DNA from 2 places in the Novosphingobium sp. KN65.2 genome. Region 1 is predicted to be linked to the other one. Evidence: predicted binding sites of a transcription regulator. Region 1 holds the regulator's gene; the other holds the start of a gene.
The links. Region 1 encodes LexA, which represses DNA repair genes until DNA is damaged. Its sites were predicted from a motif close to GTTCCNCNCTTGTTCT; they were not measured.

Region 1 (7,530 bases):
ACCGCCGTCTCGCTGGTCGTCGCGGCCTGCGGCGTGCCGGTCGCCAAGCACGGCAACCGCGCCGCCAGTTCCAAGGCAGGTGCGGCCGACACGCTCGAGGCCCTCGGCCTCAATCTCGACCGCGCCGTGGAAACCGCCGAGGCGACGCTCGCGGACCTCGGCATCTGCTTCCTGTTCGCCGCGCGCCACCATCCGGCGCTGGGTCGCCTGATGCCGCTGCGCAAGTCGCTGGGCCGCCGCACGATCTTCAACCTGATGGGCCCGCTCGCCAATCCGGCGCAGGTCCGCCGCCAGCTGGTCGGCATTGCCCGGCCCGCTTACGTGCCGATCTATGCAGACGCGATCCGTCGCCTGGGCACCGAGCATTCGCTCGTCGTCTCGGGCGACGAGGGCCTCGACGAACTCAGCCTCGCTGGCGGCAACGAGGTCGCCGAAGTGACCGGCAGCGAACTGGCCATGCGCCGTGTCTCGCCCGCGGACGCGGGTCTGCCCGCCGCTCCTGTCGATGCCATTCGCGGCGGCGATCCCGAGTATAACGCCCAGGCGCTGCGTCGCCTGCTCATGGGCGAACCCGGCGCCTATCGCGACGCGGTGCTGTTCAACGCCGCCGGCGCACTTATCGTCGCAGGTGAAGCGAAGACCTGGCAGGAAGGCGTCGAGGAAGCCGCAGAGGCGATCGACAAGGGCCTCGCCAATGCCCTGCTCAATTGCTGGATCGACGCGCTCAAGTAACGCCGCTTCCCGCCCTTACCGAAACGCATCAGGCACAAAAGGCCCGCCATGTCCGACAAGCTTACCGAGATCTGCGATACCAAGCGCGAGGAAGTCGCTGCCCGCAAGGCGCTGGCCTCGCTGTCCGAGCTCGATGCCAAGGCGGCAGGCCAGAGCGCGCCCCGCGGGTTCGAGGCAGCGCTGCGCCGAAAGGCCGGGGACGGGTTCGCCCTCATTGCGGAAATCAAGAAGGCCAGCCCGTCGAAGGGCCTGATCCGTCCGGACTTCCACCCGGCCGACCATGCCCTTGCCTACGAAAAAGGCGGCGCGGCCTGTCTCTCGATCCTGACCGATGCGCCCTATTTCCAGGGCCACGAGGACTATCTTGTCGCGGCCCGTGCCGCGGTTTCGCTGCCGGTCATCCGCAAGGACTTCATGGTCGACCCCTGGCAGGTCGCCGAAGCCCGCGCAATCGGCGCCGACGCCATCCTCATCATCGCCGCCGCGCTGGACGACACGCTGATGGCCGAGATCGAGGCTGCCGCGCTCGAACGCGGCATGGACTGCCTCGTCGAGGTACACGATGAAGCGGAAATGGAGCGCGCGGCCCGGCTCAAGTCGCGCCTGATCGGCGTCAACAACCGCGACCTCAAGCGTTTCGTCACCGACATCGCCACGACCGAGCGGCTTGCCCCGCTTGCTCCGGAAGGCACCCTGCTCGTCAGCGAAAGCGGCATCAACAGCCACGCCGACCTCCTGCGCCTCTCGCAATGCGGCGCGCGCACGTTCCTCGTCGGCGAGAGCCTGATGCGGCAGGACGATGTCGAGGCGGCGACGCGCACCCTGCTCGAAGGGTAAACGCGGAAGCGACGGTTTTCGTGCGGTCCAGACCTGTCCTACATCGGGGAAATCTGCCATCGAGGGGACATGATCGCCAATGCGTCCAGTCCCGAAACCCTGTTTGTCCGGAGATGAAAGGGCGGCTCCGCTTATACTTCCGGACTGTGTAAACCGTGTAAACCTCGTCAGGATTTCAAGGTCTGAGATGAACAAGAGCCTCACCCACATCGATTCGGACGGCACCGCACGCATGGTGGACGTAGGGGCGAAAGCCGAGACCCAGCGGCTCGCCATCGCCTCGGGCCGGATCACGATGTCGGCCGAGGCGCTCGAGGCGATCCGCGCCGGCAATGCGCCCAAGGGCGATGTCCTGGGCACGGCGCGCATTGCCGGGATCATGGCGGGCAAGCGCACCGGGGATCTGATCCCGATGTGCCACCCCCTCGCCATCGATGCGATCAATGTCGATTTCAGCTTCGAAGACAAGGCTGTCAGAGCCACGGCCACCGCCTCGCTCACGGGCAAAACCGGCGTGGAAATGGAAGCCATTACAGCGGTTTCCGTCGCACTTGTGACGATCTACGACATGGCCAAGGCGCTCGACAAGGGCATGGTCATCGGCGACATCCGCCTGATCGAGAAACGCGGCGGCAAGTCCGGCCCCTGGCGCGCGCAGGACCGTCACTGATGGCCGGTCCCGCGCCGATCCCGCTCGAAGACGCACAGGCGCGCCTGCTCTCGCTGGCGCAAGTCCTGCCGGTCGAGCGCGTCGATGTCGAAAGCGCATTGGGCCGGTTTCTTGCCGAACCGCTGCTGGCGCGGCGAACCCAGCCCGCCGCCCATCTCTCGGCCATGGACGGTTACGCCCTCACCAAGGACGACCTCTCCGGGCCGTGGCAGGTGATCGGAGAGAGCGCGGCAGGCCACCCCTTCACCGGCACGCTGCAAAAGGGGGAGGCCGTGCGCATCTCGACAGGTGCGATCATGCCTGCCGACGCAGCCGTGGTTGTCCTGCAGGAGGACCTGAAGCGTGAAGGCGATCGGATCACTCTGACCGGGGATCTGCCTGAACCGCCGCACAGGCACATCCGCCCCTGCGGCATGGACTTCACCGCAGGCCATCAGGTGCTAGCCGAGGGCGTCCGAATCGGCCCAGCCCACATCGCGCTCGCCCTCTCGGCCGGGCATCGCCACATGCCCGTCCGCCGGATGCCTAAAGTCGCGGTGATCGACAGCGGCGACGAACTGGCTGCCGATCCCGAAACCTGCCCCACTCACCAGATCCCGGCCAGCAACGGTGCCATGCTCGTCTCGCTGGTCAGCCCGCTGCCGGTCGACGCCCGCCGGATCGGCCCGGTTCCCGACACGCTCGAGGCGCTGATCGGCGCTTTCGACGAAGCGGCGGATTGCGACGTGATCGTCACAAGCGGCGGTGCATCGGTGGGCGATCACGATCTCGTGCGACCGGCGCTCGAACGCTGGGGGGCCCGGCTCGATTTCTGGCGGGTCGCCATCAAGCCGGGCAAGCCGATCCTCGTTGCCAAGCGCGAACGCAGCGATGGCGGCACCCAGATCGTCATCGGCCTGCCGGGCAATCCGGTATCGAGCATGGTCACGGCCTATCACTTCGTTCTGCCCCTGCTGCGCGCGATGCTCGGCGCCGCCCGTCCGCTGCCCATGCCTATCTCGACCGTTCTGGATGCTCCGCTGAGGGCCATCGGCCACCGCCGCGAATTCCTGCGCGGCTACTGGAACGGCGAAAGCGTGATGCCGATGACGCTTCAGGACAGCGGCGCGCTCAGTTCTCTTGCGGCCAGCAACGTGCTGATCGATCGTCCTGCCCATGCCCCTGCCGCCGCGGCTGGTGAAGCGGTCCGCGTGTTCCTGCTCGAAAATGGCGGTATTGCTTGACGTTCCAGAATCTGTTGCTTAATTGTTCTCTCATTGTTCACAGGCAGAACATCGCTCGGGGACGCAGAGAAAGAGGCAACGCAGATGTTGACGCGCAAGCAGCATGAATTGCTCAAGTTCATTCAGGTCCGGCTGGAAGAAAGCGGCATCTCGCCCAGCTTCGAGGAAATGAAGGAAGCGCTCGACCTCAAGTCGAAATCGGGCGTGCATCGCCTCATTTCCGCACTTGAGGAACGCGGCTTCATCCGTCGCCTGCCCAATCGCGCCCGCGCACTGGAAATCCTGCGCCAGCCCGAAGACGTCACCAGCAAGCCCGCGGCCAAGGCCGCCGTTCCTGCCGGGCAGGATGCGCTTGCCGCGCTCAAGCAGCCCGAACGCACGCCCGAACCGGCGAATGACGTCATCGAAATTCCGCTGCACGGCCGCATTGCCGCCGGCGTTCCGATCGAAGCCCTGGAAGGCCAGTCGATGCTTCCGGTTCCCGCAGCCCTGCTCGGCTCGGGCGAACACTACGCGCTTGAGGTTTCGGGCGATTCGATGGTCGAAGCCGGCATTCTCGACGGCGACTTTGCCCTGATCCGTCGCACCAACACCGCGCGCGACGGTGAAATCGTCGTTGCCCTGGTTCGCGGCGAGGAAGCGACGCTCAAATACCTGCAGCGCGATGGCGCCATGGTCCGCCTCGTTCCCGCCAATGCCGCCTACGAACCGCAGGTCTACGGCCCTGACGAGATCGAGGTTCAGGGCAAGCTCGCCGGGCTGCTGCGCCGCTATCATTGAGCTTTGCCGAGGAGAGGCGCGTCGCTGCTACGACCGCCACTCCTTGAATTGACGGGATCAGGGCGCTCGCGGCGTCCACCAGCCATGATGGCCCTGCCCTTCGGCGACAGTCTCGACCGATTTTTGCCGCAGCCGGATAGCAAGGCCACCGGTTCTCTGCAGCATGTTGCGGTCCGCCTTCAACCAGCGCGGAGAGCAGCTTCGGGGCAGCCAGCGGTCGGCAATGACGATGTCGGCCTTGTCGCAAGCCGCTGCCAACGCCCGCTCTGGGACCTGGTCCCGGCCTCTGGCGATCAGCAGGTCCCAGGAGCGGCCCTGTCTTTCAATGCGAACCGAACAGAATTCGCGATTGCATCGTGCGCCCGGCCATGATGCCAAGGGCGTCAGTTCGCCCTCGACACCGGCAAATTCACGCAGATTGTCGCGGACATAGTCGCTGCCGGTATCGCGCAGGGTCACGAGCCTCTCACCATTATCGACCACAAGCCCGACATGACGGCCATCGCCGGTCACGAGAATATCGGGCGGCTCGAGCAGGATGAGCCAGACTATGCCGAGGCAGGCGGGCACGAGCCCCAGCAGCCGAACCCGCCCACTCCACAGCCCGAGCCACAGACCACCCGAAACGAACAGGAGGAAGCCGCCCGTACCCATCGCCGGCAGAACCGAAACCGCCCCGGGCAGTGCGCTGATCTTGTGCGCCAACCCCAGCAAAAGGTCGATAAACTGCCCCGCCAGCCACCAGAACGGTCCGCCCAGACCCACAAGATCGAACAGTAGCGCCAGGGCAATGCAAGGCATGACAGCGAAAGTCGTGAGCGGGATCGCAAGTACATTGGCAAGCGCGCCGTAAGCACCGGCACGATGAAAATGGTAGAAGCCGATCGGCATCAGGACGATTTCGATCACGAAGCCCGTCACGAACAGCATCACCGCTTGCCGCATGAGCCGCGAAAGCCACGATTCCTCTCGCGGGGCCAGAAACCGGCGCACCGGCCCGCAAGTTGCCAGCGCCACGATGGCAAGAACGGCTGCAAAGCTCATCTGGAAGCTGGGCCCCGTCAGCGATTCGGGCCAAAGCAGCAGGACCGCAAACCCGGCAACTGCCAGCAACCGCAGCGATAGCGCTTCTCGCCCCAGCGCCAGTGCAATGAGGACAAGCATCGCCCCAATGCACGAACGGACCGTCGGCACCTGCGATCCGGTCAGGAGGGTATAGGCAATCCCGGCCAGGGCTCCGCATAGCGCGGCCACCACCGGAAGCCGGAACCGCAAGGCCAGTGCAGGAGAAAGCGCGAGCAACCTCAGGGCGAGGAAATAGGCTGCCCCGATCACTGCACTGACGTGCAGGCCGCTGATAGCCAGCAGATGCGCAAGGCCCGCATCGCGCATCGCCTGCGCGTCCTCCTCGACGATGCCGCCGCGGTCGCCGCTCGCCAATGCCGCGGCGATCCCGCCTTGCGAGCCGCTCAGCCTCTCACGGACGTGCCGGGAAAGCACGCTGCGGGCAGCCTCAAGGGTCTCGCCCTCACCGCCTGACGTAACGATCTCGACTTTGCCGCTCACCTTCCCGCTTGCAGAAAGGCCGGAGAACCAAGCGGCGCGCGCGAAATTATAACCGCCGGGGAACATCGGCGGCGCAGGTGGCATCAACCGCGCCTCAAAGCGAATCACTGCTCCGGGCGACACGGATTCAACGCCAAGGCCGTCGGCAACGTTGAGCCGAACCTTGATGCGACGCCCCAAACCAGGCTCCCGGGTCGCGACGAGCCATCTGACCCGCCGTTCGGCAGGCTGTTCATCCACCCCTAGCACTTTGCCCAGGAAGACGCCTGAAACCGGACGATCGATCGCTTCGTGTCCCACCAGCGCCGATTTCGTCCAGACGGTCAGGCAACCCGCGAAAAACATGAGGAAAACTGCGCAGAGTGCCACTCTCAGGTGAGGAAAACGCGCGCGATCCGGCCAGACCCATGCCGCAAGAGCCGCAATGGCAGCGCAAACGGCGCCAAACGCAGCCCAATGGAGCGGTCCGGGAAGGCCGAACCACGCCGCGATTCCCGCTCCGAATGCGACCACCAGCCAGGGCCCGCGATCGAAGCCGGCACGCGAAAGAAATCGCTCAAGCGCCGCCAAAACCCTCGACAAGTCGCTCTTGCTGTTCCATGGCCGATGCTGCAATGCAGCGCCCCCGGCGAGGCCGTGGCATGCGTTATTTTCATTACTGGCTGTGGCTTGGCTGGCCATGGCGAACATTGGACAGGAAGGGATTTACAATGGCAAGCGGCAGTGCATCGAGCGGATCGAACGGCCAGTCTGCCGTCGTTACGCGCTTTGCCCCCTCGCCCACGGGTTACCTTCACATCGGCGGTGCCCGTACGGCGCTGTTCAACTGGCTCTTCGCCCGCCACCATGGCGGCAAGTACCTGCTGCGCATCGAAGACACCGACCGCGCCCGTTCGACCGAACCGGCCATCGACGCAATCTTCGACGGCCTGACGTGGCTCGGCCTCGAAGGTGACGAAGAACCTGTGTTCCAGTTCGCGCGCTCGCAGCGCCACGCCGAAGTGGCCGCGCAGTTGCTCGAATCCGGTCACGCCTATCGCTGCTATCTCACGACCGAGGAACTCGCCGAACGCCGCCAGAAGGCACAGGAAGAGCGTCGCCCGTTCCGCATCGACAGCGAATGGCGCGATGCCGATCCTTCGAGCTGGCCGAGCGACCGCCCCTATGTCGTACGCATCAAGGCCCCGCGCGACGGCGAGACCGTGATCGACGACCTCGTGCAGGGACAGGTGACTGTCCAGAACGTCGAGATCGACGATTTCGTCATCCTGCGCTCCGACGGCACGCCGACCTACATGCTGGCTGTCGTCGTCGACGACAACGACATGGGCGTCACCCACGTCATCCGCGGCGACGATCACCTCAACAACGCGTTCCGACAGCTCGTCATCGTCAACGCGATGGGCTGGACGGTGCCTACTTACGGCCACGTCCCGCTGATCCACGGCCCGGACGGCGCCAAGCTGTCGAAGCGCCACGGTGCCTTGGGCGTCGATGCCTATCGCGACGACCTGGGCGTGCTGCCCGAAGCGCTGTTCAATTACCTCCTGCGCCTCGGCTGGGGCCATGGCGATGAGGAGATCATCGCCCGCGAGCAGGCAGTCGAATGGTTCGACATTGCCCATGTCGGCAAGTCGCCTGCCCGGTTCGACCTCGCCAAGTTGCAGAATCTCAACGGACATTATCTGCGCGAGGCGGATGACGCCCGCCTCGCGGCACTCG
Region 2 (7,530 bases), on a different contig from region 1:
AATATTGTCGCCGATGTGGGTTGCAATTGGACCGTTCTAACGAACTCTATTGGGTGATTTCGTACTCTTCATGATTTCGGCACAGATGACATTTCATCCACGAACGATAGATTCCGGAATCACAACACAACGCTTCGAAGCATTCTAAATTAAAATGCTGAAACCTAGGCATATTGTTAAGCAGCACATTGACCACTGTGTCCTAGCTTGTAGCGTGTAAGTGCGTCTTCCTGGGGGGTAATGTGACAAAATTCGAATCCCACGAACCAAATTCGCTGACCGAAATTTTATCGATAGTGGAGAGCTATCAGTCAGTTCGTGAGGTAGTTTGGTATCGCGGTGTAAATAACGAGACACACAATCTGGCTCCATCGATTGTTAGGCTACCTAATAGCCCAAAAGAAGAAGATATCATAAAAATTGAAAAAGAAATATACGCCACGTTTTCCCAAAGATCACCGCCATTTATAGAAAAAGACTTCTCAAATTCTTGGAGAAGTTTATTTTTCATGCAGCACTACGGAATCCCAACCCGCCTATTGGATTGGTCTGAAAGCCCTTTTGTTGCACTGTACTTCGCGCTTTCGTCTGTTCAACGAACACAAACTGGTAAGCCACAAAAGGATGTTGCAATGTGGCTATGCGATCCAATCGCATGGAATCGCACGGCCCTTAGTCACATCACATACAAAGGCGAGATACTCGACGAAAACTGCGAGGAGATCAAAGCCTACTCGCCAGGCACTGAGATAGATCATCGAGCCACCAAGCCTGTCATGATATACGGTACTCACAACTCTCCTCGGATCGTTGCGCAGAGAGGCGTGTTCGCGCTCTTTGGGAAAGGACTAACCCCGATGGAGAAAATATTCGAAGACGAAGCGTTCTCGAAGGACATTCTTACGAAAGTGATAATAAAGAAAGAACATATCGACGGAGTTCTAAAATCCCTCTTCCAAAAGGGCATTACAGAAAGCGTCATATTCCCCGACCTCCAAGGCTTAGCTTTGGAGATTCGCAGAAAGTTTGGCTACAAATGAAAAGCGTCCTGAAAATTGAGCAGCACCAAACGCGCACGTTGAAGTGGTGGAATTCTCGACGCGAGAAAATTGATTTCGACCCGCCTTATCAACGAAAAGGGAGACTATGGTCAGATCAAGATAAAGCGTTTCTAATCGATTCAATTTTGAATGGTTTTGACATTCCGAAGCTTTATCTTGCGGATTTTCAATTCGGTGAATCATCACTGAATGAAAAGAGATTGCCGTACGCAATCATTGACGGAAAACAAAGACTTGAAGCAATATTTGATTTTTTCGATAACAAACTAACTCTTGCTAAAGAATTTAAGTGGCGAGATGACGCCACACTATCTTTAGGAGGACTGAGCCTTCGCGATCTATATTCAAAATACCCAGAAGTGGCCGAAGAATTTGAAAATGCAAATTTGACAATTATGAGCGTATTCACAGATGATGAAACGCTGATTAATGATTTATTTGTACGCCTGAATAGAAGCAAATCACTCACTGGCGCAGAAGTCAGAAATGCAATCGTAGGTCCAGTCACAGACGTCATCCGCGAACTTGCTCAGCACAGTATATTCAAAGAAACCATACGCTTCAGCACCAAACGAGCTGGCGATCATAATGCCGCGGCCAAGGTACTTCTATTTGAATATAGAGGCCACCTTACCGGAACAAAGAAAATCGATTTAGATAACTTTGCAAAAATAGGCACCGTAGATAGAGAGAGGCTTGAGCTTTCTGCCCGCAGAGCAATAGATATTTTTGATGAGATGTCAGAAATATTTATCCCAAACGATGTTCTTCTGGGATCCGCGGGCACGTTCCCGGTATACTATTGGTTTGTTCGCGGTGTTTCATCCGAGTTTCAAGATGATATAAGGCATTTTTTGATAGAATTTGAAAACTCTCGGAAAGAGAATAGAGAGAAGGAGCGCCTTCATGGCGAAGGCCGAGGGCTAAATGCCATATATTCAAGATATGACACTTTAAACAGAAGCACAAATGATCTCGGAAGCCACAAGGGTCGCGTGGAAATATTACGAGAGGAATTTGTTAAGTATCTAAACAACTTGTACGAGCTGGAAGAAGATCAACCGTTTAGAAATATATCGAACTAATTTAGCGCAAATCACCTCTACAATATTTTTACTTTATTGATCGGAATAACTTCTCTTAGCATGGGGAAGCGCGAGGGCGTTGGCCCTCGCATTCATTCTTGTTATTCTCCCTCGCTTAAACCACCAGCCCCCCACCATTCCGGGGACGATTGGTCACTTCCCCAACAACGGCTTCAGATAATGCCCCGTGAATGAACGCTTGTTCTTCACCACCTGCTCGGGCGTCCCTTCCGCCACGATCTCACCGCCGCGCACGCCGCCTTCCGGCCCGAGGTCGATGATCCAGTCGGCGGTCTTGATGACGTCGAGGTTGTGTTCGATCACCACCACCGAATTGCCCTGGTCGACGAGGCGGTGGAGCACTTCGAGGAGCTTGCGCACGTCCTCGAAATGCAGGCCGGTGGTCGGCTCGTCCAGAATGTAGAGCGTCTGCCCGGTGGAACGGCGGGCCAGTTCCTTGGCCAGCTTCACGCGCTGCGCCTCGCCGCCCGAAAGCGTCGTCGCCTGCTGGCCGACCTTGACGTAGCCCAGCCCCACTTCGTTGAGCATGTGCATCTTGTCGCGGATCGGGGGCACGGCCTTGAAGAACTCTTCCGCGTCCTCGATCGTCATGTCGAGCACGTCGGCGATGGAGTGGCCCTTGAACTTCACTTCCAGCGTTTCGCGGTTGTAGCGCTTGCCGTGGCATTCCTCGCACGTCACGTAAACGTCGGGCAGGAAGTGCATCTCGATCTTGATCAGGCCGTCGCCCTGGCACGCCTCGCAGCGGCCGCCCTTGACGTTGAAGCTGAAGCGCCCGGGCTTGTAGCCGCGCGCCTCAGACTCCGGCAGGCCGGCGAACCAGTCGCGGATCTGGGTGAAGGCGCCGGTGTAGGTCGCCGGGTTGCTTCGCGGGGTGCGGCCGATCGGGGACTGGTCGATCTCGATCACCTTGTCGCACATCTCCAGCCCGGTCACCCGGTCGTGCGGGCCGGCGATCATGCGCGCGCCGTTCAGCGTGCGCGCGGCGGCGGCGTGGAGGGTGTCGAGCGTGAGGCTGGACTTGCCCGAGCCGGAAACCCCGGTGACGCAGCAGAAGGTGCCGAGCGGGAACTTCGCCGTCACGCCGGTGAGGTTGTTGGCCCGCGCGTTCTCCACCGTGACGAAGTGACCGTTGCCCTTGCGGCGGGTCTGCGGCACCTCGATCCGGCGCGCGCCGGTGAGGTACTGGGCGGTAAGGCTCTGCTTGTTCCTGAGCACCTGCTTGAGCGTGCCTTCGGCCACCACCTCGCCGCCGTGGACGCCCGCGCCGGGGCCGAGGTCCACCACGTGGTCGGCAGCGCGGATCGCGTCTTCGTCATGCTCGACGACGATGACCGTGTTGCCAAGGTCGCGCAGGCGCTTGAGGGTTTCCAGCAGGCGGTCGTTGTCGCGCTGGTGCAGGCCGATGCTCGGCTCGTCCAGCACGTAGAGCACGCCCGAGAGGCCCGAGCCGATCTGGCTGGCGAGGCGGATGCGCTGGCTCTCCCCGCCCGACAGCGTGCCCGAGGTGCGATCGAGGTTGAGGTAGTCGAGCCCGACGTTGTTGAGGAAGCCGAGGCGCTCGTTGATCTCCTTGAGGATGGCGCGGGCGATCTGCTGCTGCTGGTCGGTGAGCTTGCCTTCCAGCGCGCCGAACCACGCGAAGGCGTCGGCCACCGAAAGCCGCGCGGCATCGGCGATGTCGCTTTCGGCAATGCGCACGGACAGCGCCTCGGGCTTGAGGCGCTTGCCGTCGCAGGTTTCGCACGGCTGCGCGGTCTGGAACTTGGCCAGTTCCTCGCGCATCCAGGCGCTGTCGGTCTGGATCATGCGGCGGTTGAGGTTGCCGATGACGCCCTCGAACGGCTTGTTGACGGTGTATTCCTTGCGCCCGTCCTTGAAGGTGAGCGGAACCGGCGCCCCCGCGGTGCCGTAAAGGACGACGATCTTCACCTCGTCGGGCAGGTCCTGCCAGGGCGTGGTGAGGTCGAACCCGAAGTGCGCGGCAAGGCTGGAGAGCACCTGCATGTAGTAGGGGCTGGGCGGGTTGGACTTGGCCCAGGGGACGATCGCCCCCTGCTTGAGCGTCAGGTTCTCGTTCGGCACGACGAGCTGCGGGTCGAACAGCAGCTTTTCGCCCAGGCCGTCGCAGGCCGGGCACGCGCCCTGCGGGGCGTTGAAGCTGAACAGGCGCGGCTCGATCTCCTCGATGGTGAAGCCGCTGACCGGGCAGGCGAACTTCTCGGAAAAGACGATGCGGTTGGGCGGCAGGCCCGCGCCCTTGAGGTTGCGCCCCTGCGCTTCCTCTTCCTCGCGACCCGGGACGCTGCCGTCCGCAAGGTCGACGTAGGCCAGCCCGTCGGCCAGCTTGAGCGCCTGTTCGAAGCTGTCGGCAAGGCGCGTCTGGATGCCGTCCTTCACCGCGATGCGGTCGACCACCACCTCGATGTCGTGCTTGTACTTCTTGTCGAGCGCGGGGGCGTCCTCGATCGCGTACATCTCGCCGTCGATGCGCACGCGGGTGTAGCCCGCCTTCTGCCACTCGGCCAGTTCCTTGCGGTATTCGCCCTTGCGGCCGCGCACGACGGGGGCGAGCAGGTAGAGGCGCGTGCCTTCCGGCAGGGCCATGACCCTGTCGACCATGTTGGACACCGTCTGCGCCTCGATCGGCAGGCCGGTGGCGGGCGAATAGGGAATGCCCACGCGCGCCCACAGCAGGCGCATGTAGTCCCAGATCTCCGTCACCGTCGCCACCGTGGAGCGCGGGTTGCGGCTGGTGGTCTTCTGCTCGATCGAGATCGCGGGAGACAGCCCGTCGATATGCTCGACGTCGGGCTTCTGCATCATCTCGAGGAACTGGCGCGCATAGGCGCTCAGGCTCTCGACGTAGCGGCGCTGGCCCTCGGCATAGATCGTGTCGAACGCCAGGCTCGACTTGCCCGAGCCCGACAGGCCGGTGATGACGATCAGCTTCTCACGCGGGAGCGCGATGTCGAAGCCCTTGAGGTTATGCTCGCGCGCACCGCGCACGGTAATGTGGGAGAGACTCATGGGGAGCGTGTGTTCCAGATTTGTTCGCGTCGATCAAGCGGCGGAGTGGCTTGCCCGCAAGATGGGTTGCAAACGGTTTATCGCAATGGCTTTGCATCGCCGCCGCCGAATTGGCAAATAGCGCGCAGGGTTCAGGTGAGGGTCTAAAAGATCATGCAGCGTTTTGGTTTCCTGTGCGCAGCGGCGCTGGCCGTGGCGACGATGTCCGGTCCGGTGCATGCGGACGATCCTTACGAGAAGATGACGCCCGAGGAACTCGCCCGCGACAAGGCGACGATCCGCCGCCTCAACCGCGAACAGCTCGACTACGTTCGCAAGCGTGACGCGCAATACGCCAAGGGCTGGCGCGCCTATGACGACGCCCGCCGCTCGTCCGGCTACAGCGACCGCCGCTACGAACAGCAGATGCGCGACTACGAGGCCGACCGCCGCGACTACGACCGGGCGATGGCCGACTGGCGCGAAGACGTCGCCGCCTGCCGCGCCGGCTACTATTCACGCTGCCGCCGCTGAGGCGCCGGGGCAGACTGCCCCCTCCCCATCCGGACCGATCCTGACGCGGCCCACCCGCTGCGCCAAGGGCCCGCGCCCTCGGTGATACTTGCGCCCGGCGTTCAAGGCCGGAGCGATGGCTGGCGGTTTGCTTGCGCCGTGGCAACGCCAGCATTCAGAGCATGTTGTATAAGTATTTGGCGGCAAGGAACGCAGGGACTTCCTGCCACCACGCTTGGTGAGGCAAGGCGTCGACTAGGGGCCGGGTGCGGAATGGCAGTTGTCGGAATTTTCCGCGGAAAAGCGGCCTTTCCGGAGCCGCCAACATTGCAGGCGTAGGTTAGAGCCTTACACTTGCGGCATGAGCTACGAGCCCGAGAGCCCAGAATTTCGTACTTACAGGCGTATACTAAGGTGGGGCGTACTCGTGATGCTCGGCCTCGTAGCGTTGGACTTGGGGCTTCGAGCGCTCCACATCTGCGGCGGCTAACCCGACCTTGCCGCCGTCCATTCACTCAGTCGATTTCGAAAACGAAGGGCCGCTTTCAGCAAGGCGGACCGCGCCGTTGAAAGGCCGCTCTGTCGGGGTGAGCGGTCATTGATCGCCAGCGCCCCAATGCCTGCAATGGGCCGGAAGCAGAATGGCGGCTCTAGAGCGGCCAAACCCAAAAAGCGGACTTAGGATGCGCCGACTTACATCCACACTGTTGGAAAAGTTCGTCAGTGCTCGCTATTGGGCTCTATGGCCACGACACCGACAGCAACAAACGCCACGAAGAAGGGGCACTGTCCCACCTGCGATGGCGAGCGCACCTGCGAAATCCACGGCTCGATCTACAAGGCTTGGAATTGGGAGGACAGGCAATATGGCCATTCGGTCAACGGCGGTGTCGACCACTCTTTGCTCGAATGTCGAGGGAGCGAGACGGTCTTCTACGAAACTTCCAGCTGGAACAGCGAAGACATCGATTACTACTACGATGCGATGGGGCAGGAGCAGTATGAGCATCCGAGGGAGATACAAACTTATCCGAAGCCAGAGGCCAAGACGAAGCCGGTATGGTTTGACGCCATGCAAAAGGCTGACCCCCAGCTGCACAATATCCTGAGCCAGATGTACGTAGCGCACGACAACCAGGCACACATTCTCACGGCGATAGGACTTAGAACGGCACTGGACCGTGCAACCGAAGTCCTCGGCATCGACCCGGCCAAGACATTTGATGAGAAACTGAACGAGCTGCGCGACGGAGGGTGGATCGGGCAAACTGAGCGGGACATCCTCGGCGTTGTTACGGATGCGGGTAATGCGGCTGCGCATCGCGGCTGGGAGCCCGACTGTCAGGAGGTTTCCGAACTGCTCTCATCGCTAGAGGTGTTCCTCCATCGCGCTTTTATCGTCGGCCAGAAGGCATTAGGCATCAAGAAAAGTATCCCCGCAAAATCCAAGCGGCTGCTCGCCGCTGGGAAGAAGACTACTCCCTGACAACAATTGGGGCCGATTTCGGAATGTCGACTTTCGGATTGAAAGTGGTGAATAACTGCCAATCACTGCGCCTTGAATAGATAGAGGCAATTCACTTGGCCCCCTCATCATCCTGCGCGTTCCCATGCACCTTCTCGGCCAACTCGCCATACATCCGCGAAATGATGGCAGCAGCTTTCGCTTTGTAGGTCTTCTCGACATATTGGGACTTCAGGGCAAGCAACGCCTCAAGGGTATCGGCGATTTCCTCAAAGAAGGCTTCCACCTCAGCGACAGGTACAGCCACTTCACCAGTGAGTTTCAGATGCCATTCGCCCTCCTTCTTTTGAACAGCAGCTTCATCCTTCCCCCTGAT

Region 2: the regulator LexA is predicted to act here: its motif matches at 5,209-5,224, upstream of uvrA (excinuclease ABC subunit UvrA).

What each region holds. Positions count from the first base shown of each region.
Region 1 covers NZ_CCBH010000202.1:77,297-84,826, reverse strand. Annotated here, with positions in the region: gene trpD (anthranilate phosphoribosyltransferase) at 1-732, shown strand, start outside; gene trpC (indole-3-glycerol phosphate synthase TrpC) at 781-1,569, shown strand; gene moaC (cyclic pyranopterin monophosphate synthase MoaC) at 1,757-2,239, shown strand; gene SPHV1_RS21865 (molybdopterin molybdotransferase MoeA) at 2,239-3,462, shown strand; gene lexA (transcriptional repressor LexA) at 3,547-4,242, shown strand; gene SPHV1_RS21855 (ComEC/Rec2 family competence protein) at 4,300-6,489, opposite strand; gene gltX (glutamate--tRNA ligase) at 6,519-7,530, shown strand, end outside.
Region 2 covers NZ_CCBH010000161.1:2,581-10,110, reverse strand. Annotated here, with positions in the region: gene SPHV1_RS14225 (FRG domain-containing protein) at 243-1,040, shown strand; gene SPHV1_RS24470 (DUF262 domain-containing protein) at 1,037-2,146, shown strand; gene uvrA (excinuclease ABC subunit UvrA) at 2,300-5,197, opposite strand; gene SPHV1_RS14215 (hypothetical protein) at 5,351-5,710, shown strand; gene SPHV1_RS14210 (DUF4145 domain-containing protein) at 6,432-7,175, shown strand; gene SPHV1_RS14205 (hypothetical protein) at 7,267-7,530, opposite strand, start outside.